One region of the Candidatus Clostridium eludens genome, then DNA from elsewhere that is predicted to be linked to it. Evidence: riboswitches for the same ligand, from Rfam matches in the RefSeq annotation. Region 1 holds a riboswitch; each other region holds the start of a gene.

Region 1 (7,709 bases):
TCATCTTGGAATACTTCTTTTTTCAATATATATGAGGTATAAGTCTCTCTTAAATTTTGTGCTTTATTTCCATTTGATATATATTGTTCGTATATACATATACCATGCCAATTTTTACATTGACAGAATTTTTCACCACAAAGTTGAGAACAGGCCACGCAGTCAAGAGTTTCTGCAAGATGACATGGACAATAATTACTTCCAGCATCAATACAATACATGTAAACAACCTCCGTCTATTATTTATTGTGAATTTCTATTTTTTATAAAACTGTGTATAATATTAGGTTATTTTTTAATATAATGTTTTGTTACTTTAAAATACATAAGAATAGTAATTTGTTTAACTTGAGCATGTATTAGGAAGATTATTTAATTGTATTTAAATGTTTTGGGGGATAAATGAGAGATTTTTAAAGAAATATTTTAGAAGAATTATAATATGAAAAATAAGCACTGGTATAAACTAGTGCTTATCTTTTATACTATTCTAAACTAAGTAAATTTTATGGAGTGAGCAGTATTTTTTAGTATTAATACCAATCGTCGTAGCCGTCATATGGCAGTACTACTGGCAGAATGAATGCCATAGAGTAAGGCATGTGATGGATTCTACGTCTACGTCTGCGTCTACGCCTGCGTCTTCTAGGACCTTTAGGACCTTTAGGGTTTTTTCGCCTATATCCGGCATCAAAATCATCATCAAAGTCATCATCATCTGGAGCTAGGTCCATATATTCATCCTCCATTGATCGATCATAGGGCATTGAGTAGTATGGACAATATATAGGGGGGTCAAAGTCATAGGAATCTTCAAAATTTTCTTTACTAATGTTGTCATTAGAATCGCTAATGCTCATTAGGTACCTCCGTAAATTTATTTACAATGTATACTATGAATAAAATAGTATATTTGTGAATAAAAGTAAAGAAATATTTAAAAGAAAACACCAGTGTGAAAATAAAAGAAATTTCAAATATATTTTAAGGCATTTTCAATGTCTTCAACTATATCCTCAGAATCGTCTATTCCAACGGATAAACGGAGTAAATCATTATAAACTCCCATTTGTTCTTTTTCTTCTTGAGTGTTGTTAGCACATATAGTGGATGAAGGGTGAATTATTATGGACTTAGTATCACCTATATTTGTAAGATTTAAAATGAGATTTAAATTATTTACAAACTTAAAAGCCTTTTCTTTACTTTCAAGTCTAAAGGTCAAAATACCGCCGCTTCCATTTTTGTAGTATTTTTCAATTAAATTATAGTATCTGGAACTTTTTAGGCCAGGATAACTTACATCAACTACTTTATTATTTTGGCTTAAATACTCAGCAACAATTAAAGCATTTTTACAATGTTCTTTCATTCTAAGGGAAAGAGTTTCTATTCCTGTAAGATTTAAAAATGCATTAAAAGGGGAGAGGGCGGGACCTATGTCTCTTTCTATTGTCTCTTTTAGCTTAGCTGTAAATGCCATTTTTCCATATTTTTTAGTGTAATTTTTAAAGTTTTTGTAATTTGAAGCACTATATTTATCACTACCACCATCTACTATAATCCCTCCTATGGAATTAGAAGTACCATTTATATATTTAGATGTTGAATGTATTACAATATCAGCACCATACTCTAAAGGTTTTATAAGATAAGGGGTAGTCATAGTAGAATCTACAATTAGAATTATGTTATTTTCTTTGCAAACTCTTGATACGGTTTCTATATCTAGAACATCCAATTTAGGATTACCTATGGTTTCTGTGAAAACTAATTTGGTATCTTTATTTATAGCATCTTTTAAGGTTACTTCATTTATATTTTCTAAAAACTGTACTTTTATTCCTAACAACTTTAAGTTTCTTATTAATGTATAGGTACCTCCATAAAGACCAGTAGATGCAATTATTTCATCTCCAGGTTCTACTATGTTCATTATTGAAAGATAGATGGCACTCATACCGGATGCAGTAGATGTAGCAATTAATCCATTTTCTATGCTGGCAATCCTTCTTTCAAAAGAAGTAACTGTGGGATTTGATATTCTCGTATAAGAATAACCCATTTCTTTGCCTTTAAATATGTTCTCAAGCCTTTCTGCACTATTATGTGCATAAGCATTTGATAGATATACAGGAACATTTGTGGCTCCTGTTGTGTCTGTTTTTAAGTTTCCGTGTATAAGTTTAGTATTAAATTTCATAGTTTCACCTCAATTTATTACAACTGACATAATCAAGTGATTCTAAGATTCAGGTAGAGTTTTCCCATACTAAATGTTTTTCTCCATCTGAATCTTATTAACAGTATTCTTAGTGTCCTTAGCACTTAGAATACGCTATCCCTTAGGGGAAGAACTTATCCCAGGTACGCAGCAGTTCTTATCTCCCACTTTGAATGGGAGTGTTAGAAGTGGTAGCGTTCAGATAAAAACACAATTACGTCAGCTGATTGTGAACTTAGATATTATTTTTCTACAACTAAAAGGTTATAACCATCATAATTTGTATCTATGGAAATTATTTTGTGTCCTTCCTTCTTGATACTTTCTGGAACATTTTTTATTGGATCACCATCATCTATATAAAAGCCTCTTTTTTCACCTGGCTTAATTTTAGATAATTCAATTTTAACTTTTACAAAATTCATAGGGCATTTTACACCTCTAAAGTCTATGATCTCATAATTATCTTTTTCCTTAATTTGTTTCTTGTCATGAGATGTTGCATCTGTTTGTTCTTCTTTAGGAAGTGTTATTTCAAGTTTTCCATCTAAGGACTGATACAGTGCATCAACTTTCTTATATAAATATTCTATTTCAGAAAATTTATCAGATATATCTTCTAAATCACCAAGTTTATAATCTATCAGATTTTCAAATAGTTCCTTTACTGAAGATTTAACATAGCCTGTATCTATAAAGGCCTTCTGAAATTCTTTAAATATTTCCCTAGGCTTATTTGTGTCTATTCCCCTAAGTACCAGAAGTGTCCTGGCAGAGGATACTGCGGATGCATAAAGGTCTTCAATTTTTTTAGATTTTATATATTTATCCAGAGAAGATTTAGCATTTGATAAATCTAGTTTAATTACATCCATTACTCCGCTGCTGCATTCACCAGGTCCACGATCTTTTAGGGAAAATTTCTCACAAGCTCCGAAATCAAAGAAAATATCTGATTCATTAATGAATTTTTCAACATTTGTGTATTGACTTATCAGTTTTTTTATGTCAGAAGATTTGTAGGTTAAAAATTCGTAAAAATCCTCATAATTTGAAGCAATCTTTAATTTGGATAACTCATGGAGAAATGCAGGAACCTTTTTAGCTGGAATGTCTCCAAAGGCATCGCCCATCTTAGCACATCCCGAACCCACTTTTCCGCCTAGAGAAACGGAATACATAGGTATAAGTCCTCCTTCAGTTCTCCTGGCTCTTCCATGAAGTCCTATCTGTCCTTTTTCGTGTTGGGCACAAGAGTTAGGACATCCTGATATATATAATCTTGGAAGAGATGATTTTATTTCTGGAGAAGTATTTTTGAATTCTTCTTTTATGGCAGTTAAGAGATTTTGTGAAAGACAAAGTCCTAACTGGCAAGTGGAAGCTCCAACGCAGGTGAGGGAGTTATCTATATTATAAATGGAAGTAAAATCTTTAATTATATCCACTAACTTTTTAGCATCATCTTCTTTAAGATCTCTTATAAAAAACCCTTGAGTATTTGTTACTCTAATGGATGTTTTGTAATTCAAATTTTTTACAAATTTAAGCATACTGTCTAAATTATCTGTGCTTAAATGACCACTTTGTGGATGTATATAAACAGAATAATACCCTGACTGTTTTTGAGGAAACAATATATTTTCAAGTTCCTTAGACACACTCACCTCTTTTACTATATTAGCTGAGGTATTTAATAAAAACTCATTTTCGTCCACGTCTACATCTAGATTTACAGATGATTTTAATTTGGCTACTTCTTCGCTAAATAATTCAATGAATTTTTCCTGTCCCAGCCGTTTAACTATAAATCTTATTCTGGCTTTGCTTTTATTGGTTCTGTCTCCTTCCTTTTCAAAGAGATTTTTCATGGCTTGTATATAATAGAGAATATCTTTTGCTTCTATAAAATCCTTTAATTTTAAAGACACTGAGGGGCTTCCTCCAAATCCACCGCCTCCATATAGTTCAAATCCTTTTTTATTATTTAATATTTTAGCTATAAATCCAAGATCTGATACTGTAGCATTTGCGGTGTCTTCATTACTATTTGAGAAAGCTATTTTATATTTTCTAGGAAGATTCATTGTAGTTGGATCTTTTATTAAATAATTAGTAGCAGCCTTTACATAAGGAGTTACGTCAAATACATCATCTAATGAAACCCCGGAAAGAGGGGAACATGCTATATTTCTTACAGTATTTCCTCCAGTACCTTTTGTAATAATTCCTACTTCTATAAGGGATTTCATTATAGGGTATATATCTTCTAAATTGACACTTTGAAATTGAATATCCTGTCTTGAAGTAAATCTGATTTTACCTTGGGAATATTTTTTTCCCAGCTCACTTATATGCTTAAATTGATCTAAGTTTATAACACCACCGGGTATTCTGGTTCTTACCATATAAGTTTCCTTTGTTCTTTGCTCATATACCCCCATAGAAACTCTAAAAGCCTTGAATCTTAAAGGGTCTATTGTACCCGACTTATATTGTTCTGATTTATCCTTAATGTCTTCTATAGATTTATAGTTATCTTCATTTATAGCTATCATATAAATATCACTCCCACTAATTTACTTTTAAAAATGTGAAACAATTTTATATTGAAGTTTTTCCACATTTTTGTCTTTGTCTATTTTAAATAGATTAAATACATGCTCAGGTTTTTCAAGTGATAAAATTCCATATAATATTTCAGTATCGAAAGCAAGTCTTTTATCTTCTTCAGAAGGTCTGGAGGGGGAATAAGGATGTGAGTGATAATTCCCGACGATCTTAAGTCCCGCATTATTTATAGATTTTAAAGCATTGAACTGTTCTTTGGGATCCATGGAAAAATGTTCACTGCTTTTATCTGTATTTGTTAAAGGATATATTTTTTTTATAAATATATCCTCTTCGGATGTACTTCCTGCCAAGTATCCGCAGCATTCATTAGGAAATTCATTTTTTGCTTGTTCTACAACTTTTTCATATTCTAATTTATCTATATAAATCATATAATCACCCTTTTAGCTGACCTGTCTTTAAGTCACAGGCTGCTTGTTCATAATCTATAAGATTTTTTATGGTAGGATGTTGTCCACATACTCCACAGCTTTTATTTTTGCCTAGTTTTATTTTTCTAAATTCCATAGTAAGTGCATTATAAGTTAAAAGATATCCAGCCAGAGTATTTCCAAGATTAAGCAAATATTTAATTGCTTCCGTTGCTTGGAGAGTGCCTATTACACCCCCCATAACACCTAGCACACCTGCTTCTCTGCAGGTAGGTACTACTCCAGCAGGTGGCGGCGATTGAAAAATACATCTATAGCAAGGTGTACCATTGTTTGGTATGTATGTGGTGAGTTGTCCGTTAAATCTTATTATTCCTGCATGAGAAAAGGGTTTTTCTGCAAGAACACAAGCATCGTTTATTAAAAATTTAGCTGGAAAATTGTCGGTACCATCTATAATAAAATCGTAATTTTGATCTTTTATAATATCTAAGATATTATGAGAGTCTACCAATTCGTTATAAGTAATTACATTTACATCAGGATTTAGGCGGTTTACAGTCTCTTTACCTGATTGAACTTTAGGTTTTCCTACATCGTTGGTTTCATGTATTATCTGTCTTTGAAGATTGGAAAGATCTACGACATCTCCATCTACAAGACCTAGGGTTCCTATTCCTGCAGCTGCAAGATACATGGCCGCAGGTGCTCCAAGACCTCCAGTTCCAATTATAAGTATTTTGGAATTAAGAAGTTTTTCTTGACCTTCTACGCCAACCTCTGATAAGATTATGTGTCTTGAGTATCTTTCTATTTGTTCTTCACTGTAATTCAAAAGTTCCACCACCCATAAAATATAAGAAATCTATTTTGTCATTTTCTTTTAATACAGTACTTGAAAAGTTATCCCTGTCCACAAATTCATCATTCAATTGTACTGAAACCATATCTGGCATTTCCACATTTTCAATTTTTAAAATTTCTGTTACTGTTAATTCATCTTTTATTTCTTTAGGTTCTCCATTTATTTTTATATTCATGACGTCCTCCTCATTTATTTTTGATGTTAAATAGCATAAGAAAATTTATACCATTTAATGTTTTGACTATTTTGGTAAAAAGAAAACATAAACTTATAACTAAAATAAAAACCTTCTTGCCATGAGCTACAAGAAAGTCTTTCATTCAAGTTTCTCATCTGTCAAGCAAATACATGCCTGCTGGAATTAGCACCATTGAAATAATCAGGTTGCCGGGTATCACAGGGCCAGTCCCTCTACCTCTCTTGATAAGAATTTAATATTTAATTATTTAAATACTAACATACTTAAATTAATATTGTCAATAATATATATTTAGGGGGTTATAGTAAAAATTTATATTGAGAAATATCGTTTTTAAAATGAATAGGTTTCTATTCTGAAATATATCAAATTCTTGAAATTTTACACTATTAAGAGTGTTTTTCATTAAAAAAGTACTATACTATTGACATAGATCCATATTTCAGTTTATTATAATGATAAGTTTTTTTGTGCTTAATTTTTATAATTATATTTAAAATCCAATATTTTTAATAGTTTAGATATAATTTTGTAGGATGTTATTTTGTATGATAAAATAGTAAAAAGTATAAGATGTTAATAAGGTATGATTATTATGGTGGACAGTTATAAATTATTTAAAGATTTAAACTCTGATGAAAAAGATCTATTTAATTTAATTCAAAAAAATGGAGCTATGACTAAGAATGAAATTTTGCTTAGAACAGGAATGAAGTTGACTTCATTGAATCGAATGATGGCTCCTCTAGAAAAAAAACGTATGATAGTACAGAAATGTATAGGAGAATCTACAGGAGGTAGAAAACCTGTTCTATATGATATAAACATATGTAGATTTTATATCATAGGGATAGACATATCTAAAACTTATGTACAAGTTTCTATAGTGAATTTAAGGATGGAAATTTTTTATAAAAAAAGTTTTTATACTAATGCTCCTAATTCATATGATGAGGTTGTGGAAGAAGTTGTAAAAATTATAAGGAATGCTTATGTAGAGCTAAATTTGGAGTTTGTTGACCTTATTGGAGTGGGACTTGGAATTGAAACAGACATATGGAATGATATAGATATAGGTGAAATGATTGAAAAGAGATTAGAATGTAGTATAGTTAGTGAAAGTGGCGCAAATTCGGCTGCTATTGCAGAGTATTTGTATGGTACTGGAAAGCAATTCAAAAATTTAGCTTATTTTAATTGTGGATTGAGAGTAAGAGAAGGGACAATTTTACAAGGGAGAATTATAAGAACAGCAGATGATAATGAATATGCTTTTGAACATATGCTTATCAATACAAATCAAGATGTTGATTTTAATAAGGTGTGCTCTGCAGCCCAAAAGAATGATGAACTGTCTGAAAAGATAATTTTTGATGCTGCATATAAGTTTGGAAAAAGCATAGAACTTTATATCAA
Region 2 (7,709 bases), on a different contig from region 1:
TATATTAGATTGCTGGCTTCATCCAATTCATTGAAAGCCTGTATGTAATTTTTCTTTTTAATATAGTTGTCTACAACATTTATATGTGAATTTACTGTTTGTCCATCTTGTAAAAATTCTTTATCAGCTTTTAAAGTTTGATTATTAGGTCGTAAATTTAAAGCTTTACTTATTTCTTCATAGGCTTTTGATATATTACCTTGAAGTGCCATACTTTCAGCACTTATCCTTTTCTTTTCTATGTTTTTTGAAAGGGCTATTTCATAAAAGTAGTAACCAGAGGTTATAAATATCACAAATATTATAGATAAAAGAGGAATAATTGTATTCAGATTTTTGTAAAAAGGAAGTTTAGCATGATTTTCAGTTTTACTTTCTTTATTATAACAAGTAACTTTTAGGTTATTTGCACATTTATCTGGGGATAAAGCTTTCATTTGATCTTTTTTTATTGTTTGTTTTAAAGCTTGTCTAATTTTGTGAACTTTAATAGTGCTGCCATTTAAGTTATTTTCTTTTTCTAGGTCTTTTTCCAGCTTAGATCCACAACTGTGACAAAATACAGCTTCATTGGAAACTTCAGTTCCACATTTAGAACAAAATATCATAGTTAGTATTCTCCTTAGCACTGTATTAATTTTGATACTCAGTACAACTATTATATCCTGAAGTATCAAATCTAGATAAATATTGAAGATTAAAGTGTCTTAAATATTTATTACGTTGTATATTTATTGTACCAAAAATTTTATACTTGTACTATATTAATTTTATTATAGCAAGTATTATTACATTATGTAAATATATGTATAAGATGCGTATAAAATATTTGTTTACTGCCTGGATTATAATTTAAAAAATTTTAATTAAAGCATAAAAGGTATAATATTATAATTAAGTAAGTATTGTGTTAAAATATAATAATGAATTTAGTTGACATTTGGTAAAAAGGGAGGTATATAACAGTTGAAATAAATCTATACAAATCTATAAAAATATATTGAATAATACTAAATTTCATGTTTTTCTTATTTCAAGGAGTGATTAACTTGAAATATTATTCAATAGGTGAATTTGCAGAACTAATAGGTAAAACACTCCAAACACTAAGAGCCTGGCACAAAAAAAGGAACTTTTATTCTACATCTAAAACAAAGAAGATGATTAAGGAGTTGTTGGAAGATGATAAAGGCGATTAAAGTACGATTACTGCCAACAGCAGAGCAGGAAAAACAGATGTGGAAGTCAGCAGGGACGGCCAGATATATATTTAATTGGGCATTAAATAAACAAATTCAACATTTTGAGAGAACTGGTAAATTAAATAAAATATCTAATGGTGTTTTGAGAAAAGAACTTACAAAATTAAAACAGACAGAAGAATTTAGTTGGCTTTACCATGTGTCAAATAATATTGCAAAACAGGCTGTTAAAGATGTATGTATGGCAATAGATAGATTTCATAATGAAAGTAAGAAACATGGATATAGGTATAGAGTATCAGCAATAAAAAATGGTAAACCATTAACATTTAGTGACTTTGAAGATTTTCCAAGACTTAAAAGTAGAAAAAAATCAAAAATATCATTTTATAATGATACAGATAAATTAAAGGTTAAAGAAGATAAGGTCTTAATAGAGAAAGTTGGCTGGGTTGAAGTTGCCGAAAAAGGTAGAATACCTACAGGTGTTAAATATACTAGTCCAAGAATAACTAATGATAATAAGTATTGGTATATATCAGTCGGCATAGAAGAAATAGGGCCAATAACAGAAAAAACAGATATATCAATAGGTGTGGATTTGGGATTAAAAGATTTAGCAATAGCTTCAAATATAGATAAACCATTTAAAAATATTAATAAGTCTAAAGAAGTTAAAAGGCTAAAAAAGAAACTTAAAAGAAAGCAGAGACAAGTTTCAAGAAAGTATGAAAAGAGTAAAATTCAAATAGGAAAGGAAGGTGAAAACCGTTATAAATTTGCTAAAACAAACAACATTAAGAAATTGGAGAAAGAAATAAAACTTATTCAAAGAAGGCTTTCAAATATTCGTTTAAATCATATACATCAAGTAACTACCGAGATAGTGAAAATCAAACCATCAAGGATAGTTGTAGAAGATTTAAATGTTAAAGGTATGATGAAAAATCGTCACTTATCCAAAGCAATACAAGAACAATGTTTTCATAAATTCATAAACATTTTAAAGTACAAATGTGAATTTAATAGCATTGAGTTTGTAAAAGCAGATAGGTTTTATCCTTCATCAAAGACTTGTTCATGTTGTGGTGAAATTAAGAAAGATTTAAAACTTAAAGACAGGGTTTTTATCTGTCAATCATGTAACCATAAGATTGATAGGGATAAAAATGCGTCAATAAATCTTTCAAGGTATAAAAAATCAGCATAATATCACTAACAAAATAATGCTGATATGTACTGTTCGTTACGCAGGAATTTAAGCCTTTGGAGCAACATGTCAAACTGGAGTAGTTTTTATAACAAAACAGGCTGTGTTGAATAAGGAAAAATCTCTAAACATTAGATTTTAGTAGATTTTGTGTAACGGTAAATATGTTTGACATAAATATTTTTAATAAAATGAATGAAAAAGAAAAGTATGATAATATGCTTACTATGCTGGAATCTCTTGTAAAAGATGAGTTAGATGATATTTCTAATTTATGTAATTCGGTGGCTCTTATAAAAGCATTAGTAGATAAATTGAATTGGTGTGGGTTTTACTTGATTAAAGATAATGAATTGGTGGTGGGACCCTTTCAGGGAATGCCAGCTTGCAGTAGAATTAAGATTGGAAGAGGGGTTTGCGGCACTTCAGTAAAAGAGAAAAGGATCTTGAATGTAGGTGATGTACATAAATTTGAAGGTCACATAGCCTGCGACTGTGCCTCAAATTCAGAACTTGTAATTCCCATAGTTAAAGAAAATAAGATATACGGAGTACTGGATATGGATAGTCCCGAAATAGATAGATTTAAAGAAGTTGAAGTAGAGTATTTAAAAAAGTGTGTTGAAATTTTAAATAAATATGTAAATTGGGAAAAAGTAGTTTCATTTAAATAGAGTGGGGAGATAGATATGAATAAAAAAGATTTATCAAACATAAGGAAAGAATTTAAATTGGGAAGCTATATGCTTACAATTAAGGAGATTTATAGTATATATTTAAAAAAAGATAATGGAGAAATAATAACCAGAGAGCTGGAATATTTTGAAATGATGGAAGTGGAAAAAAGAGAACTTTATCTAGATAATTTTAAAAAGATACTTACAGGAGCTTTAGACTCCAAAATATTTGAATTAAATTTTAAAAATGTAAGTGAAAAAAAATCAGGGGAAGATACCCAGTATATATTATATGAAGCCTTAAGTAGAGGGGATGGTATAGCTGAATTTGCTGATAAAATAGTAGATAAAATTTCTAAAAATTATACTTATGATACGGATATAGTTATAAGTTTTACAAGGGCAGAATACTATAGTTCCAATAAGACAAAAAAAGAATCCTTAGATGATTGTGTACAAGCTATAGAGGTTATATTATGCAGCATAAATAAAGTTGAAATACCTAAAAAAGTATTAAAATTTGACTATACGGAAATGAGGTTCAAACCTAATTCTACAGTAGATATGATTATAAATTTAAATTCTCCCGTAGAAGGTTTCATGTTTCCTAGTTTTACATCTCAGTATGTAGATGTAAATAAAATAGTATATTATTCTTCAAAATCAAAGAATATAAACAATACTTTTGTAGAAAAAGTATTGGAATGTACTATTAAGCCTACAGCTCTAGAGGAAAAGGAGAGTTTTAATGCGATTTTATGTACAGCACTGGGAGGTAAAATAAAACCCCATATTATGCAGGATATATATGAGATAATAAATGAAAAAATTGAAGAAGAGGAAGAAGAACCTACTTTGGATATAAATGAAGTAACTAGGGTTTTAGAAGAGAGTGGTGTAGAGGACACTCAAATAGTCAGAAGTGCTTTTGAGGAAGTATGTGGAGGAGATTATGAATTTAAAGTGAGAAATGTAGTACCAGATTTTAAAAGTAAATCTATAAAAATAGAAAATGAGAGTACTAATATAACTATAAGCCCTAGAGATTTAAGTAGTGTAAAGCAGGTAGTTAATAAATGGGGTAAAAAGTGTCTATTGATAGAACTTAAAGAGGATATGGTCCTAGATGGACTTGATTTGGAAACAGAGCAAATAGAAAAACATATCTAATATCTTATAAATATAAGGATGTATTTAATAAATACATCCTCATGTAAACTTAATTATAATCCTATTTTTTAAATATGCCAAAAGGTTTTCCTGTAGGTAAAAATTCCCTTCCAAAGTGAGGGTTTAATACAGCAGCAGCGGAACCATAAAAAGCTATAAGTGATGCTAATAATTCAGCTATTCCTGCTAGTTTAATAGAAAACTTTGGTGAAATGCCAAAATAAGTGAGTGCTAATCCTATAAACAAAAAGTTTATAAGAAAGAAAACTAAGAATAGTACCTTGTTGGTCTCAGCTGCTCCTATGGTCATAAATACAGTAAATATCAAGTATGCTATAAATGCAAATCCTAACTGCTTATGATCCATTCCAACTGTAATACCCTTTCCGAATACACCTGCGCCCATCATCCATGTCATGCCTACTGAGAACCAGAATAATGCAAAAGCTCCAAATGCTGTCGCTCCAAAAGTGTTTTGTCTTTTAGAATCGTTGATACAAGCAAATAGTTGGGCAAAACCGCCTAAAAATATGGCCCAGGGAATTATAAGAGAAGTCCCTTCGGTGATGCCAAGCTTCTCTGCAGAAGCTATTAATGTTACCACAGCAAGTCCAAATAATCCTAATGCAGATGGATCGCAGTTGGCAATTTTGATGTGTTGAGTTTCATTTGAATTCATAATAGTCCCCCTTATAAGTTATATTTGTAAAACGCTTACACATACATAATGTATCAAAAAAAAATGCATTTGTAAAGTCAATTTTGAAATTTCATAAATTTAGTTTTTTTTGCCCGGGTGAGAATGGAATTTATTTAATTTTTTATAACAATAGAATTTTTAAGTCGCTAAATGGTTTAGTAGTAGGTATAGGTTATTTCTAATTGAGAATTAAGATTTAACAATGAAGATTGAACTTTGTAAATGTAAATTTCTGGATTTATACGATAAAAAATATTGACATGATTAAGTATTATTGATATAATATTTAATACAATATTAAATATTTAAATGAACTTATTAAGAGAGGTGGAGGGAAAGGCCCTATGAAGCCCGGCAACCAGCATTTTATAATGCAGTGGTGCTAATTCCTGCAGCTTGTAGCTGGAAGATGAGTAAATCATTGGAATTTAAACTCAAGGATTTACCTTGGGTTTTTTATAATTTAACTGAACTTTAAAAGTTGACCAGAAAAACTGGAGACTAAATCTTAACTTATAAATATAAGATCTAGTCTTTTTTGTTTTGGTATATTTAAGTAAGTATTAAAGAAAGGGGGTAAAAAAGGTAGGTATTATGATAAGCATAAGAGATTTAAATAAGACATTTAATACACCTAATGGTAAAGTTGAAGTTTTAAAAAATATAAATCTTAAAATTGAGAAAGGAGATATTTTTGGTATTATAGGATTCAGCGGAGCTGGAAAGTCTACTATGATACGCTGCTTGAACAGACTTGAAGAACCTACCTCTGGTACTGTATTTATTGGAGATAAGGATATTACAGCTATGGGTAAAGATGAACTTAGGGAAGCCAGAAAGAAAATTGGAATGATATTTCAAGATTTTAACTTGTTTCATTCAATGACTGTATATAAAAATGTAGCTTTCCCTCTAAAGATAGCTGGCTATCCTAAAGGAAAAATAAAAGATAGAGTACATGAGATATTAGATTTGGTAGAGTTAAGTGATAAAATAGAGTCCTATCCTGCCCAATTAAGTGGAGGTCAAAAGCAAAGGGTGGGTATAGCAAGAGCTCTGGCCAATGAGCCAGATGTTTTGTTAAGTGATGAAGCTACTTCGGCATTGGATCCGCAAACTACTTATTCTATATTGGAACTTTTAAAAGATATAAATAAGAAACTTAATTTAACTATCCTACTTATAACTCATGAGCTAGATGTTATTAAATATATATGTAATAATATGGCTGTAATCGAAGAAGGTAGTATTGTGGAAACAGGAAGTACAAATTCAGTATTTTTAAATCCTAAAAGTAATACTGCTAAAAAGTTTGTTAAAATAATGGGAAATCTCAGTATGAATTCTGCATGTACTGGAGGTGGGGTAATATGACTGACGATTTTAAATCTTTGATTATGAAGGGATTATGGGAAACCATAGAAATGGTAATTATAGCTGGTGGTATAGCCTTACTTATAGGACTGCCGCTTGGAATTATTCTGGTTGTTACTAAAAAAGGACATATTTTAGAACATGAAAAGTTAAATAAGATATTGGCTACTATAGTAAATGCAGTAAGATCCCTTCCCTCTGTAATATTAATTGTGGTTCTACTGCCATTAGCTAGATTAGTTGTAGGGACTACATTGGGCATGAAAGCAGCCATTGTACCTATATCTATAGGAATATCACCTCTTTTAGCTAGAATTATTGAAACATCATTGGAGCAAGTAGAATGGGGGAAAATTGAAGCAGCCTTATCTGTAGGCGCAAAACCATTTCAGATTATATTAAGGATTTTAATACCAGAGGCCCTTCCTTCTCTTGTAAAGGGAGTTACAATTTCAATTATATCCATTATTGAATTTACTGCCATAGCTGGTGTTATAGGAGCAGGAGGGTTAGGAAGTCTGGCAATACGTTTTGGTTATCAGAGATTTCGTAAAGATATTATGGTAGCTACAGTGGTGATATTAATTTGTCTGGTACAGTTCATACAATTTTCAGGAGACCGTATTTCCAAGCATGTGAATAAAAAAAGGTATAAATTTGATTAATTATTTTTAAGGAGGATAAATTAATATGAAAAGAAAAAGTATAGTATCTTTATTGTTAGTACTAGCCATAGGGCTATTGTCAGGTTGTGGCAGTGGAGGAGATTCAAAAAATACTAGTAGTGGAAATGGCAAGAGTAACAAGGTCACTGTGAAAATAGGAGCAGCAGCAGTGCCTCATGCAGAAATATTAAATCATATAAAACCTGAATTAGCAAAGGAGGGGATAGATTTACAAGTTGTTGTTTTAGATAGCGAAGATGAGTTAAATCCAGCTTTACAGGAAAAACAAATAGATGCTAATTATTTCCAACATTTACCTTATCTGGAATCTGTGTCTAAGGAGAAAGGATATAATTTTGCAGTGGCCGGAAAAGTTCATGTAGAGCCAATAGGTTTTTATTCTGATAAAATTAAATCTAAATCTGAAATTAAGGATGGGGCTCAAATTGCTATACCTAATAATCCTTCTAATGAATATAGGGCTTTAGTACTTCTTCAAACACAGGGATTAATTAAGCTAAAGGCGGGGTTGGCTAATTACAGTGCTACACCCGGAGACATTGCAGATAATCCTAAAAATTTAAAATTTGTAGAAGTTGATTCTGCTCAGCTGCCAAGAGTATTACAGGATGTGGATGGTGCTGTAATAAATACAAATCTTGTGCTGGAAGCAAAGATGGATCCAAATAAAGCATTATTTAGAGAGGACAG
Region 3 (7,709 bases), on a different contig from region 1:
TTTGAGTAAAGTTCAGGTCCTACAGATTTTACTTTTCCCCTATATCCTGTTTCTTCTTTTAATTCTCTGAGAGCACTTTCAAATAAATCTTCATTTTCTACAAGTCCTGCCGGAAATCCAATAACATACTTGTCAATGGCAGGTCTATATTGTTTTATAAATATATATCTGTTAGATGGTACCAGTTTACTTATTATTATCACCGTACTTGTAGTATTGGTTCTTTCTATACTCTCCCATTTCAGTATTTCATTGTTTTTCCCTGAATAAGTTACTTCTTCTAGCCTAACCCATTTTCCTTCGTATAGTAATTCTTTTGATATTCTTTTCATTCTACATATCCTCCTAATTTTTCAATTTCTTCTCCAATGATCATGAAACCCCTTTTTATATCTTCTTTATTAAGTCTTGAGAACCCTAATCTCAAAGTATCATAGCCTTTGTCATCCACGTAAAATACATCCCCTGGAGTAAATATGATCCTTCTTTCACAACATTTATCTAAGAGTTTTCTGGCATCTATATTTTTTAATTTTACAAATATATGCAGTCCCCCTTCCCCAAGTATTTCTCTATTTTTTATATACTTTCTTGCACATTTTAGTGCAAATTCATACTTTTCCCTATACACTCTTCTAGCCTTTTTTATGTATTTATCAAAATTGCCGCAATTTAGATAGTCATAAAAAACTGCCTGGTCAAGTGAAGAAGTGTGGATATTTCTGGCCCTTTTTACACTTTCCAAGTATCCTATAAGCGTCTTATCCCCTAATATCCAACCTATTCTTATTCCAGGAAATAGTATCTTTGAAAAGCTGCCTATATATATAACACTATTACCAGAGCCACTAAAGGCAGCAATAGGTGATACATGAGCTCCTAAATATCTAAGCTCCTCATTAAAACCATCTTCAATTATAGGTACATTATAAGATTTAAGCATATTATATACACAAACTCTTTTTTCTGGAGACATAACAATACCTGTGGGATTATGATAAGAAGGAACAAAATATGAAATTTTGAATTTATTTTTTTGTAATTCTTTTTCAAGTATGCTTAAATTTACTCCATCCTTCTCCATATCTACACCTGTTATATTAAGCCCGTGCAACTTCATAATCTTAATTGCAGTATTGTGAGTTGGATTCTCACATATTATATTGTCTCCCTTCTCTGTAATACAGGACAATATCAAATCAAAGCCTTCTGTAAAACCATTTGTTATAAGTATGTCCTTTTCCTGTATATCCACACCCTTATTTTCCATATATTTAAGCAAATATTGAATAAGGGGCCTGTATCCTTTGGCATATCCATAATTCAGTACTTTTTCTCCCTCAATAGACATCCTGTTTAAAAATGCCCTCTTAAACTCACCTACATTAAACAGATTTTCATCAGGAGCTATACTTTTAAAAGATATCATTCCCTTCTGCCATTTCGCCTCATGTTTAATTATATCTAATTTTTCTGAAAGTTTTCCATAGTTGTTTATTTCATTCTCCCAGTTTACACTCCACTTTCCCTGAAAATCCACTTTAATATTTGATACAAAAGTACCTTTTCCCTTTTTTATATATACGAATCCCTCATCCTGTAAAAATTCATAGGCATATATTATTGTATTTCTGCTTACATTAAACATAGAAGCCATTTCCCTGGTGGATGGCAGTTTTTCATCACTTCTAAGCAGCCCCTTTAATATCATATCTTTAATATAATCCTTTACCTGTACATATACAAGCCTATCTTTATCTATTTTAATATTAGAGAACATAATAAATTTCACCTCAACTATATTTTTACACAATTAAATGAAGAAATAAATAAAGAATAATACCCAGTTAAATACTTAAAAGGTACTATTCTTTATTCTATGAGGTGTTTTGTGTTAAAATTATTTATTTTTTAAAATGCCGGAACTATACTTCCCTTATACTTTTCGTTTATAAATTGTTTAATTTGTGGATCATTCACAGCTTTTGCTAAAGCTTTAATATAAGGTTTATCTTTATCTTCTTTTCTAACAGCAATTATATTGGCATAAGGTGAATCTTTTGATTCTATAGCAATGGCATCTTTTGTTGGATTTAAATTTGCCTCTAATGCATAATTTGTATTTATAACGGCTGCATCTACATCTGATAAAATTCTTGGAAGCTGCGGTGCATCAACCTCTTGTATATTTAAGTTTTTCTTGTTCTCAGTTATATCCAGTTTTGATATGGTGTCTCCATCTTTTACCTTTATGAGTCCTTTAGCAGCCAACAACTTTAAAGCCCTGGCTTCATTTGTAGCATCATTTGGTACAGCTATTTGTGCTCCATCTTTTAACTCACTTAAACTCTTAATCTTATTTGAATAAACCCCCATTGGTTCAATATGCACTTTAGCAACATAAGTCAAGTCTGTGTTATTCTTTTGATTAAACTCTTCTAAATATGGTATGTGTTGAAAAAAGTTTGCATCTATTTCTCCTGACTCTAAGGCTTTATTTGGAGTTACATAATCTGTGAATTCAACTATTTGCAGGTCATATCCTTCCTTTTTCAGTATAGGCTTAACCTTTTCCAATATTTCTTTGTGAGGCTGAGGAGATGCCCCTATCTTTATTGTAGTTTTGTCCTCATTTTTACTTGTGCTGCCTTCACTTTTTTGTGAGCCGCACCCAACTAGTGCAAAAATAACTATTAATGATAAAATAGCGGTTAATATTCTTTTCATTTCTTATTCCTCCCTTATGATATTAGATTAAAAATAATAAAGCCCGAGGATAACCTCGAGCTAAAAATCTCAAACTATCCCCTATCTTTCAGCTTACGCTGTAGGAATTAGCACCAATGTATTATAAAATAATACTGGTTGCCGGGCTTCATAGGGCCAGTCCCTCCACCACTCTTGATAAAGCTTATATTAAATTCATAACTTACAGAATAAATTATAGCATACAATTTAATAATGTCAATACCATTTCAAAAACATAATAAATTCATATTAATTCCTCTAAAAAACCACTATTAAATTGAAATATTGATAGTGTGGTTCTTTAATATTTTAATTAAAATGTATATTATTATATTAAAGAGGTTTTACACCAAAATCAAAAAATAGGAAAATAAAGTTGATATTGGAGGAATTAATAATATGAAAATAGGAATCATAATGGGAGGTATATCTTCTGAAAGAGAAGTTTCCCTAAATTCAGGAAAATCAATAATAAACTATATGGATAAAAACAAATATGATATTATACCTATTGTTATAGATAAAAAAAGTGATGTAATGGAGAAAGTGAAGGATATAGATTTTGCATTTATTGCACTTCATGGCAAATTTGGTGAAGATGGTATAATTCAATCTGTTTTTGAAACTATGGATATTCCCTATTCAGGCTGCAGCCCTCTAACCAGCGGTATTTGCATGGATAAAGACATAAGTAAAAAATTACTGTGCTCTGAGAATATAAACACTGCCAGCTGGATATGTACTAAATCCATAGAAGATATTAACTATAAATACTTAGAAGAAATGGGATACCCTGTAGTAGTAAAACCCAACTGTGGTGGCTCAAGTGTAGCCACTACTATAATAACAAAAAGTGAAGATGTAGAAGCTGCCGTTCGCCTTGCTTTGAATTATGATACAGAAGTTATGATTGAAAAATATATAGCAGGTGATGAAATAACCTGCTGCATATTAAATGGAACTACCCTTCCAATACTTGCTATAAAACCTAAAGGCAACTTCTTTGATTATACTTCGAAATATGCAGATGGGGGCTGTGATGAAATAGTAGTAGAATTTGAGAAACCACTGCAAAATGAAATTGAAGAAATATCCAGAAAGTGCTGGAATCTTTTCAAGTGCAAAGGATACGTTAGAGTAGATATGATACTAGAAAATAAAATTCCCTATGTGCTTGAACTGAATACTCTACCAGGACTCACTAAAAATAGCCTCTTTCCTAAAAGTGCTAATGCAGTAAATATATCTTTTACAGAATTATTAGACAAAATAATTCAATGCTCTCTGTAAATTTTAAGAGTATCTGAAAATAAATAACTAGCATGCTGGCTAGTTATTTATTTGAATATACCCAAAATATCACCATTTTAATGTACATCCTGTTTTATGTTCAAATTCTGCTTTTACATTATCTAAATTTTCTATATTTACGTTCTCTAATTTTAGTTCTAAACTTAAATTCACGCTATTAAAGGATGGATTTTTCTTTAATTTTATATTCTCTCTTTTACAAATATCTGCCGCTATTTTTATTATTTCATTTTGGTTTGCACTGCTTGATGCGCTAATATTCCACCCTGTAATATTAGCTAAATGCTGAATATGTGTTTTATACTTTTCTCCAATTACAGAACTTATAAACGAAAGTTCTATATATTTTTCATCAGAACATGATTTGATACCTTTTCTGTAGGGTTTGAATTCCTCTTTACTAAAAAACTCTTCAATTAAATTTAAAGCCTTATTTTGTTCCATAGCTTCACATCTGCCAGAAGCTTTCATATAAATATGCTCTGTACTTCCTTTTACTCCAGCTTCAGCACATTCAATTAATAAATTTAATCCCGTAATATTTTGAAATTCCTTTAGCTTATCTTCTCCTACAACATATATAGAATTTGTTATTACTACTGCCTGCCTCTGCTCCAACCTATAAGATATCTTTTTAATAGAAACATCCTGTAAAATTCTATTTACAATTTCAGAGGCTGCATTTATATTTACAGTATTACTTATCTCTACTTTCCAGCCTACTTGCTTTTCAAACTGTTCTATTTTACTATGTATATTTTCATGTACCACAGCCGGAAAATCAAAATTTAGAATTACTTTTTTTTCATCATACATAAAACTTGCTTTTTTAGGATTAAAGCAACTAAAATATTTATTGGTAAGTTCTCTTAATTCATTTGGTTTAAGTTCTTTTCTCTTTAGGCTTTCTTGAATTACATCCTCACTTTTACACTTAAACAAAAATAATCTTCTATTGTCACTTTCAAAATAAGGAGAATTCATTATAATTCTTTGAAAATTCTCTAAAGTATTTTTCACTTTATTGTTTCCATTCCATATATAATTCATCTCTTCTGTGGTAAAGAGCTTTTCTCCATAGTTAACCGATACAAATTTCCATAATTTTTTCATGTTATTTTCATTTAGTTCCTCATCACAATTCATAACTTTATCCAAAGACTTTTTCCATTGTTTCCTAGGCTTATTTATATTCATCTCATAGATTTCACTGCATTTAGGTGCATAAACTTTTCCCCTTACTTCTGAGGAAAGCTGCCTGCAAAAATTTTCTATTACACTTTCATTTCCATGAACTATAAATATATTCCCAGGATTCAAAAAACTTATAAGTGATTTTATTTCACTTTTATCACTGTGAGCTGAAAGTCCCACATTTTTTACTGTACAATTTACAGGAACTGTTTTTTCATTTATATATAATTTCTTATCCTTTTCTTCTTTCAAAAGATCCAAGAGCTTTCTTCCCGGAGATTCCTCATCCTGATATCCTGTCATAACTATATATCCATTTTCCATAGGGGCTATCTTTTCCGCATAGTACTGACTGTATCCACCTGTAAGCATGCCAGAACTTGAAACTATTATTAAAGGTTCCCTATCTTCTAATATTTTTTCCCTAAGTTTATTATTATCTATTGAAATTATGTTATCATCATAAAATGGTTCAATTCCCTTTAATATTTTTTTACCTAGAGAATTTTTAAGATATAGAGGATTTAACTTATAGGTTCTATTTATATCCCGTATCATTCCATCTACATACACCTTAATATCTTTTAATAAATTTTTATTCAATGCCTTTTTTATGGTAAGCAATACCTCCTGTGCCCTGCCCAGAGCAAAAGCCGGAATTAACATTTTACCACCTTTTTGTTTACATTCATTTATTATATCTATAAGCCGTTCCTCTTCTACTTCTCTGTTGGAGTGCAATCTGTCTCCATAGGTGGCTTCAAAAATTGCTACATCCGGTCTTAACCTTGGAACTTTTAATCCTTCTACAGTTTTTTGTGAAAATACAGAAAAATCTCCAGAATAAAACAGAGAACCCTGAGGCGTGGTAATATAAATACACGCAGCTCCTGCTATATGTCCTGCAGTGTAGAATGTAAGTTTTATATCTTCAAAAATAGGGAATTCCACCATATAGTTTATGGGGAAGATATTATTTAACATATTTTTAACATCTTCCTCTGCATATAAAGGAATTTCCCCTTCCCTATTATTCATGATCTTTAAACTGTCATATAGAAGTACCCTCATTAAGTCCTTTGTCATTCTAGTAGTATATATCCTGGCTGTGGGATATTCTTTACTTATTATAGGGAGGGATCCTATATGATCCATGTGAGAATGACTTATAATTACAGCATCTATCCCTCCCTGCTCCTGAATTGATTTAAAATCCGGAAGGGCATCTTTAGAAGAACTCTGTCTTATGCCGCAATCCATAAGTATATTTCTATTACATATTCTCACAAGTATACAACTTCCACCTACTTCTCTGGCTCCCCCTAAAAATGAAATGTTCATATTGTGACATCACCTCCCTCTCCCAGTAAATATGTCATATTCTAAAGAGCCTTAATCAATGCATAACCAATCCCAAGATGTCTTATATAGTATTTTAACATATATAATTGTATTATTCAAAATGAATAATTGAAATTACTGGTAAGAGTAAATATAATTTTTAACAGGTGAACATACAAACATATTAATAGTTACAACATACCGCTAAAATATTTATACATTTTCAGCAATATAGTAAATTAGTTTTTCTGTATCCTGCCACCCCAGACATGGATCTGTAATGGATTTTCCATAAGTACCTTCATCCACGTGTTGATTGCCTTCTTCGAGGTAACTTTCAATCATAAATCCCTTAATCATATTCTTAAGTGTAGCATCATATTTTCTACTCATAAGTACCTCTCTGGCAATTCTTGGTTGTTCCTTATAAAGTTTAGTGGAATTTGCATGGTTTGTATCTACAATAATTGAAGGGTTTAACAATCCCTTTTTTTCATATTCTTTAGAAAGATTAATCAAATTTTCATAATGATAATTTGGAATATTTCTTCCATAAGAATCCACTGCTCCTCTTAAAACAGCATGTGCAAGAGCATTCCCGCTTGTTTCAATCTCCCATCCATTATATATAAAAGTATGATTCAACTGTGCTGCCTTAATGGAATTTAACATTACAGTTATATCACCGCTGGTAGGATTTTTCATTCCCACAGGCATATTAATACCACTTACAGTAAATCTATGCTGCTGGTCTTCAACCGAACGGGCTCCAATTGCATGATAACTTAATAAATCTGCAAGATATGTATAATTTTCTGGATACAACATCTCGTCTGCAGCAGGCATATGGTATTCATTTAAAGCTTTTATATGCATTTTTCTGATAGCTTTTATCCCTGCAATTAAATCTGGCTTTTTATGCGGGTCTGGCTGGTGTGCCATTCCTTTATATCCCTCTCCAGTGGTCCTTGGCTTATTTGTATAAATTCTAGGTATGATAATAATAACGTCTTTTACCTTTTCTTGGACTTTCGCCAGCCTGCCTATATATTCACAAACAGAATCTTCATTATCTGCAGAACATGGACCTATTACAAGAAGAAATCTATTATCTT
Region 4 (7,709 bases), on a different contig from region 1:
CCGCCAGAAACTTGATGAGGATATGAATTTTCAAATCCGTCAAGTCCAGTAAGGTTTATATATTCTTTAATTTCATTTTTACGTTCCTTATAAATTTTTCTGGCCTTCAGTCCTGAGGCAATATTATTCTCAATAGTTTCCCAAGGAAAAAGATTTGCCTGTTGGAATACATAGCATCTTTCAAAATTAGTATTTTCTATTTTTTTATCATTTAAAAATAATTCTCCAGATTGGGGTTTATCAAGCCCTGCTATAAGTCTCAGAAGAGTCGTTTTTCCGCACCCGGAGGGGCCTATAAATGAGATAAACTTTCCAGCTTTAATACTGAGAGATATATTTCTTAAAGCTTCAACTAGATTTTTGTTTGCATCTATATAAATTCTGGTTACATTATTTATTTCAATAGAAGCATTATTTTGGGCTTGGATATTTTCAACTGGTATCATTTTAATAGCCCCCTTTGCCATATAAGTATCCTATCTCTGATTTTAAATATAATTGCGAGCACAATGGAAAAAACTACTGCCATTACAACTATGGCTGCATAAACTTTTGCATAATTTGACCACCCTTTGGCCCAATTTATATACCATCCTAAGCCTGCTTTTGCACCTACCATTTCAGAAACTACAAGTGTAGTAAAGGAGAGTCCTGTAGCAGTATAAATGCCTGTAAATATGGATGGCATGGCACCTGGTATGGCTATTTTAAATATTAAAAACTTCTCATCTGCTCCTAAAGTTTTAGCTGCTTCAAAATAAGACTTTGGTATATTTTCTACGCCCCCACAAGCCATAAAAGCTACAGGGAACCATACACAAAGCACAATCAAAAATACTTCTGACCATAGTGTAGATGGAAATATTATCATTACCACTGGTATCCATGCAACTGCAGGAACTACTCCTATAATTTTAAGTACAGGGAAAAACCAGTAATACCACTGCCTAAACCATCCCATTAGAATTCCTGTTACCAATCCTAGAATTGTGCCTATTATAAATCCTAGAATTAAAAGTCTTATGGAATAGGCCGTACTTATTAAAAGTGTAATTCGATCATCAACAAGTACCTGAACTATCTGGTCTGGACCCGGAAAAAATGGAAGCGGTAAAATATTGGTTTTAGTAGATAACATATCCCATACTGAAAATCCAATTCCTATGGTAAAATAAAATTGAGATTTGTGATTAATTTTTGCTTTTAGTTTTTCATTAAAAAATGAAATAATATAGCGTATTCCTAAAAATAGTATAAATAGTATCAGCATTATTCTATAAGGAATAACATTAACAACTTGAACTGTAGGTATAGAAAAACTCACGATTAAAGCTATAATGAAAGCTATAATCTGCAGAATTTGCCATGTATTTGATTTGGGTTTCCAATTTATTGTGTCAGGTACTTTAATTGGAACTACATTATCAGTGTTGATTGATGAAGCTTCTGATTTAAGCATAGTTTTTGAATCTACAGATTCACTTAAAATACTCATTTTAAGCCTCCCTACATTAATTTTTATTTGGCTGATACATCATAGTATACATCATCAGCAAATTTATCAGGATCTGTATCCTTTTTTAAGAATCCAGTTTTATTTAATTGCTTCACGAAATATTTAACATCATCTTTGGCAGCATCCGTAGTATATTCGAAATCATAGTTCTTGATAAGCTGAGTGACTAATTTTACATCAGTAGTTGATACGTATTTCTTATCCACTTCAATTTTAGCAGCTTCTTCAGGATTTTTTGCAATCCAATCATCTGCTGCTTTATAGGCTCTCACAAGAGCAGCAATTTTCTCTGGGTTATCTTTAATTTCTTTATTAGAAGCATATAAGAAACAACATGATTTTCCTTTGAATAATGGATCTTCTGCAATATCCGTTATTACTCGGTAGTTGCTATCTCGTTCAGCTAGTGTAGCAAATGGATCCCATGCTGCAAAAGCATCAACGTCACCCTTATCTACAGCTTTTGTTAATTGGTCAAGTGGGTAAGGTACCCATTGGACATCTGAGGTTGGATTGATGCCTGCATTAGCCAGTACAACGCTAGTGATAGCCATAGGTGTTCCACCTATTTCATCTACACCTATTTTCTTTCCCTTTAAATCTTTTGCAGTTTTTATTGGTGAATTAGGAGGTACAACTAATTTAATACAACCTTTATGCAGTCCGCCTATAACTTTAATATCAAGACCCTGTTGAACCGAAGGGAAAAATTGAAAGTCACCATTGGTAACAGTAAATTTTCCACTTGCAAGTCCAGTTTTTTGTTCTTCAAAAGTTCCACTTACAAGAGTTACATCAAATCCTTCCTTAGCAAAAAATCCTTTTTCTTTGGCTATGTAAGCTGGAGCACCGCACACTCCACCTCCAAGAGCCTGGATTTCCAGCTTACCGTATTTATATTTTTCCGTTCCCGTAGAAGAAGAATTGCTTTTTTCCCCACATGAAGAAAAGGTGAATACTGTTATAAGCATAAATATAACTATTGATATCTTTTTGAATTTTTTCATAATGACTCCTTTACATTCTTATATCTATAATGCTTTTGGAAATTTTTTTATAAAAGTTTTTTCAAATGCCTGATCTAAATCATTGATTAGATCTTCTGGATCTTCAAGACCTATAGAAAGTCTTATTGTATTATAAGGTATGTCTGAAATTTCTTTTTCTTTAGGTGTAAGCTCGCCATGTGTAGTCTTAGGTGAATTTATAATTAAAGATCTGGCATCACCTATATTAGTATGGTAGCTGAAAAGTTTTATTGAGTCTAAGAATTCATCTATTTGACTATCTGTACCTCTAATACCAAATGAAAAGACCGATCCGGCACCTTTCGGTAAATATTTTTCTGAGAGTTTTTTATAAGTGCTGGTGACTAAAGAAGGATATTTTATCCACTCCACATTGTCATTTTCTTGGAGATAGGCTATTATTTTTTTAGTGTTTGATAACTGTTTTTCTATCCTTTCAGATAAGGTCTCAAGTCCTAAAAGTACAAGATATGCATCAAAGGGGCTTAAGGCTGCACCAAAATAATTTAAATAATTTAGTCTTATCCTTGAAATAAACGGAAATTCAGGAAATACCTCGATAAAATTTCTTGGAGTATTGCCGGTACCTCTTAAAGTATAATAAGGTTCCAAAAATTGAGGGAATTTTCCATTGCCCCAATTAAATTTTCCACTTTCAAGGATTAAACCTGCAATTACATTTCCATGTCCATTAAGTGCTTTAGTAGCTGAGTATATAACAATATCGGCACCGTATTTTATTGGATTTAGAAGATATGGAGTAGCCAGTGTGTTGTCAACAATCAGTGGTATATTATGATCATGAGCTACTTTTGCAATAGTTTCTATATCAGCTACAATGGCATTAGGGTTGCTGATACTTTCTACAAATATGGCTTTTGTATCTGGCTTTATCTGTTTTGAAAGTGCTTCAGCATTATTTATGTCATGAAATTTGTCTATTTTAATACCTAGCTTTGGATATATTTTTTTTAGTCCATCTAATGTTCCTCCATATAAATAAGGGGTGGTAAGTATTCTACCACCATCTTCTGCTACATTGAGGAGTGTATAGGTTATGGCGGCCATTCCTGAACTTAATGCAATAGCTGCCGCAGCACCATCTAAAGCAGCTAAGCGCTTTTCTAATATATCTATATAGTGGGATTACTCAATCTACTATATATGAATCCTAATTCGGTAAATGACAGTAATTTTTGTGCTCTATCGGTTCCACCCAAGTCGAAAGCTGCTGTCTCATATATAGGTACTGACACGGAATGATTGTGTTCTTCAGAATTATAACCTCCTCTTATTTTTATTGTGTCGAATTTTAAACCTTCATTTGACATCATAAGACCTCCTTAAATAATTATTTGTATAAAAATAAGAGGTTGCATCCTAAATAGGATCCAACCTCCAGTTTACTGGTCAGCTAATCTATTCATTATTTTTATAAATATAAAAAAGTTGTTTTATAAGAAAAACAACTTGAAAATTTAAAAATTATTTTTCTTATCTTTCAGGATTCACCTGCTGGAATTGGCACCGTTAAATAAAATAAATTTGGGTTGCCGGGTATCATAGGGCCAGTCCCCTCCACCTCTCTTGATAAGATTTTACTAAATTAATGTAATTATAATACCCAATTTAAGTTTTTGTCAATGGCTAATATTTTAAATATTAAAGACAGCTGCAGATTAAGGATGAGTGATAATTTAAATTTAAGTTAATATGATATCATATAAAATGGGTTATTATTAATTTAGAAAGTAGGTATTTGTAATGAAAAGCTATCTACCAACTATATTTTGTTCTTTGCTAGTGATTTTTTTAGTTATGTTTTTATTATATGGCACAATAAAACATTCTATTGTTAAAGTTATAAAACACTTAAAAAATAAGAACATATTATAGCTACAATTTGAGTATTATAGCTACAATTTGAGTATACATTCTACATTATAACAATATAACATATGCAGTTTTAGGTAGAGACATTTAAATTAGATATTAAAAAGATATTATTGCCTTTGAATCATTTGCATATTGTTGACAAAACAATATATGTATAATATAATAAGTGTTAATTTAGTCTTTAATAAAATAATATTCTTATCAAGAGTGGTTAAGGGACTGGCCCTATGATGCCCAGCAACCTGAATTTGTTTCATGGTGCTAATTCCAGCAGGATAAATCCTGAAAGATGAGAAGGTAAAAAGTAATCAAACTTCTTATGGTTTCTCTGTAGGAAGTTTTCGTTTTTAAATAATATTTAGTTGACCAGATAGACTGGAGACTATGTACCATGCCTCACTTGTTGAGGCTGTGCATAGTCTTTTTTGTTAAAATTCTATAGGAGGTAATAATGTTGAGTATTAATATAAAATTACAGTCACCAGAGGTTGAAATTAGAGAGTCAAGACTTGGCTCCATTACAGGATTTTATGGGGATGCATCTGAACTTTGTAGTATGGCAAAAGAAGGCAGACTTTGTGACAGAAAACATTTTTTCAGTCAATGTCTAGGCTGTAGTTCAGGTAATGCATTGTGTCAATTAGTTATGATACAAGATGCAGTTGTTATAAACCATGCTCCAGTGGGGTGTTCTGCTGATTTTTCGGATTTTAATTTTACAAATAGGGTGGGCCAGATAGAAAGAAATATTCCCCTTAGAAACGCTAGGATATTAAGTACCAATTTAACTGAAAATGACACTATATATGGAGGAGGAGAAAAATTAAAGGCTGCCATAAAAGAAGCGTATGACAGATTTAAGCCTAATGCAATTTTTATAACAACTTCCTGTGCCTCCGGCATTATAGGTGATGATGTAGATAGAGTAGCTGAGGAAGCTCAGGAACAATTTAAAATTCCTGTTGTGTATATTTCTTGTGAAGGTTTCAAATCTAAAATTTGGACGACAGGTTTTGATGCTGCATACCATGGAATAGTGAGAAAAATAGTAAAACCACCGGTTAGAAAGAGAGAAGATGTGGTAAATGTAATTAATTTTTGGGGAAGTGATATTTTTACTGAATTGTTCGGGAAAATAGGCTTAAAACCCAATTATATAGTTCCATTTTCTACAATTGCACAATTGGAGAAAATATCTGAAGCAGCAGCTACTGTACAGATTTGTCCTACACTTGGGACTTATCTAGCCGCATCACTTGAACAGGAATACGGGGTACCAGAAGTTAAGGCACCGCCTGCTTATGGAATAGAAGGAGCAGATAAATGGTTTAGAGAACTTGGAAGAATAACAAAAAGAGAGAAAGAGGTAGAGGATTTAATTAAATCAGAAAAAGATAGGATATATCCGGAACTTGAAAGGTTAAGGGAAAAATTAAGTGGAAAAAGAGCCTATATTACAGCTGGTGCAGCCCATGGACACAGTCTAATTTCTCTTTTAAGAGATCTTAAAATGGAGGTTATAGGCTCATCCATATTCCATCACGATCCTTGTTATGATAATAAACTTGAAAGTGGAAAAAGTTTAGATCATGCGGTTAAAACTTATGGTGATATAAAACACTTTAATATATGTAATAAACAGGCATATGAGTTGGTGAATTCTCTTAATAGGCTAAAACCAGATATATTTGTAGCACGGCATGGAGGTATGTCTATATGGGGTGCTAAACTGGGAATACCAACATTTTTAATGGGTGATGAACAATTTGCACTAGGTTATCAGGGACTGATTAATTATGGTAATAAAATTTTGGATGTACTTGAAACTCCAGAATTCGTTAAAAATATTGCTGCCCATTCTAAGCTTGTGTACACAGATTGGTGGCTTAATCAAAAACCTGACGCTTTTTTGGGGGGGAAATAACTATGGTTAAATTGATAGAAGGGCCTAGACATTATTGTACTCTTGGAGCCCAACAATCTGTAATTGCAATAAAAGGAGGAATACCTATACTTCATTCTGGTCCTGGGTGTGGTGTGAAACTTTTTAGAGGACTTAGTACTGATTCTGGATATCAGGGAACAGGATATTCTGGAGGAGGAAGTATTCCATGTACTAATTCCACGGAAAGAGAAATTGTATTTGGTGGAGAAAGTAGGCTGAGAGAAGTTATTGATGGTACCCTTAAAGTATTAAAAGGGGAATTATTTGTAATACTCACTGGCTGTACGTCAGATATAGTTGGAGATGACGTAGGGCAGGTAGCAAAGGATTATAAAGATCAAGGAGTTCCCATAGTCTATGCTGAAACAGGTGGATTTAAAGGCACAAATTTTATTGGACATGAAATGGTAATCAAAGCTATAATTGATCAATTTATAGGAGAAAAGACTCCGAAGATTAAAAGTGGACTTGTGAATGTGTGGGCATCAGTTCCTTATCAAGATAGTTTCTGGGCAGGAAATTTGAATCAAATAAAGTATCTTTTAGAAAGCATAGGACTTGAAGTAAATATATTATTTGGACCAGATTCAGGCGGGGTAAAAGAATGGAGTACAATACCAGATGCTGAATTCAATCTTGTAGTTTCTCCCTGGGTTGGCATTGAAACTGCAGAATTATTAAGAAAAAAATATGGTACGCCGTATTTGCATTATCCCACACCACCTATAGGTGCCAGAGAAACAAGCAAATTTTTAAGGTCAGTAGCCAGCTTTGCTAAGTTGGATTCTGTAAAGGTAGAAAATTTTATTAAAAAGCAAGAAGATAATTTCTATTATTATTTGGAAAGATCCACTGATTTTTTTCTTGAGTTTAGATATAGTATACCTGGCAGATTTTTTAATATAACAGATTCTTTTTATGCACTTGGTATAAGTCAATTCCTGCTAAACGAGCTAGGCATTCTTCCAGGTGAACAGTATATAACGGACAATACACCAGAAAAATATCAAAACAATATAAAAGATCAATTTAATAAAATATCTTCTACCAGAAAATTTGAAGTGTTTTTCGAAGAAGATGACGGCAGGATACACCATAGACTTAGAAAATATAACCATGGTACTCATATTCCATTAATTTTAGGAAGTTCATGGGATAGAGATATAGTTAAAGAATTAAATGCTTTTGGAATAAATATAACTCTTCCTGTTATGCACAGGCTTGTATTAAATTGTGGATATTTAGGATATAACGGAGGACTTAGATTAATCGAGGATATATATGGAAATATATTAGAGACGTATAAATAGAAAAATTAGAGGCT

What was found. A riboswitch is a leader RNA that binds a small molecule or an ion and turns the genes downstream of it on or off. The one in region 1 is predicted to bind S-adenosylmethionine.
Region 2: it holds a riboswitch for S-adenosylmethionine, as region 1 does, so the genes downstream of both, ACJDU8_RS14230 (methionine ABC transporter ATP-binding protein) here and thiS (sulfur carrier protein ThiS) in region 1, are expected to answer to the same signal.
Region 3: it holds a riboswitch for S-adenosylmethionine, as region 1 does, so the genes downstream of both, ACJDU8_RS20285 (MetQ/NlpA family ABC transporter substrate-binding protein) here and thiS (sulfur carrier protein ThiS) in region 1, are expected to answer to the same signal.
Region 4: it holds a riboswitch for S-adenosylmethionine, as region 1 does, so the genes downstream of both, ACJDU8_RS12585 (O-acetylhomoserine aminocarboxypropyltransferase/cysteine synthase family protein) here and thiS (sulfur carrier protein ThiS) in region 1, are expected to answer to the same signal.

Annotation. Positions count from the first base shown of each region.
Region 1 covers NZ_JBJHZX010000007.1:131,876-139,584, reverse strand. Annotated here, with positions in the region: gene ACJDU8_RS06880 (sulfide/dihydroorotate dehydrogenase-like FAD/NAD-binding protein) at 1-221, opposite strand, end outside; gene ACJDU8_RS06875 (hypothetical protein) at 534-734, opposite strand; gene ACJDU8_RS06870 (O-acetylhomoserine aminocarboxypropyltransferase/cysteine synthase family protein) at 974-2,203, opposite strand; gene ACJDU8_RS06865 (sulfurtransferase TusA family protein) at 2,467-4,782, opposite strand; gene ACJDU8_RS06860 (M67 family metallopeptidase) at 4,810-5,229, opposite strand; gene ACJDU8_RS06855 (HesA/MoeB/ThiF family protein) at 5,234-6,064, opposite strand; gene thiS (sulfur carrier protein ThiS) at 6,051-6,269, opposite strand; SAM riboswitch class I at 6,421-6,524, opposite strand; gene ACJDU8_RS06845 (ROK family protein) at 6,880-7,709, shown strand, end outside.
Region 2 covers NZ_JBJHZX010000020.1:88,020-95,728, forward strand. Annotated here, with positions in the region: gene ACJDU8_RS14200 (FxLYD domain-containing protein) at 1-608, opposite strand, end outside; partial or broken gene ACJDU8_RS14205 (MerR family transcriptional regulator) at 1,050-1,127, shown strand; gene ACJDU8_RS14210 (RNA-guided endonuclease InsQ/TnpB family protein) at 1,183-2,412, shown strand; gene ACJDU8_RS14215 (GAF domain-containing protein) at 2,577-3,086, shown strand; gene ACJDU8_RS14220 (DUF4317 family protein) at 3,102-4,259, shown strand; gene ACJDU8_RS14225 (acetate uptake transporter) at 4,321-4,938, opposite strand; SAM riboswitch class I at 5,272-5,375, shown strand; gene ACJDU8_RS14230 (methionine ABC transporter ATP-binding protein) at 5,554-6,333, shown strand; gene ACJDU8_RS14235 (methionine ABC transporter permease) at 6,330-6,998, shown strand; gene ACJDU8_RS14240 (MetQ/NlpA family ABC transporter substrate-binding protein) at 7,024-7,709, shown strand, end outside.
Region 3 covers NZ_JBJHZX010000040.1:11,907-19,615, forward strand. Annotated here, with positions in the region: gene ACJDU8_RS20275 (NUDIX domain-containing protein) at 1-332, opposite strand, end outside; gene ACJDU8_RS20280 (aminotransferase-like domain-containing protein) at 329-1,780, opposite strand; gene ACJDU8_RS20285 (MetQ/NlpA family ABC transporter substrate-binding protein) at 1,912-2,727, opposite strand; SAM riboswitch class I at 2,806-2,911, opposite strand; gene ACJDU8_RS20290 (D-alanine--D-alanine ligase) at 3,148-4,038, shown strand; gene ACJDU8_RS20295 (MBL fold metallo-hydrolase) at 4,108-6,594, opposite strand; gene ACJDU8_RS20300 (3-deoxy-7-phosphoheptulonate synthase) at 6,808-7,709, opposite strand, start outside.
Region 4 covers NZ_JBJHZX010000017.1:72,495-80,203, reverse strand. Annotated here, with positions in the region: gene ACJDU8_RS12600 (ABC transporter ATP-binding protein) at 1-446, opposite strand, end outside; gene ACJDU8_RS12595 (ABC transporter permease) at 443-1,495, opposite strand; gene ACJDU8_RS12590 (ABC transporter substrate-binding protein) at 1,519-2,523, opposite strand; partial or broken gene ACJDU8_RS12585 (O-acetylhomoserine aminocarboxypropyltransferase/cysteine synthase family protein) at 2,548-3,875, opposite strand; SAM riboswitch class I at 4,036-4,141, opposite strand; SAM riboswitch class I at 4,636-4,736, shown strand; gene ACJDU8_RS12580 (nitrogenase component 1) at 4,892-6,364, shown strand; gene ACJDU8_RS12575 (nitrogenase component 1) at 6,367-7,695, shown strand.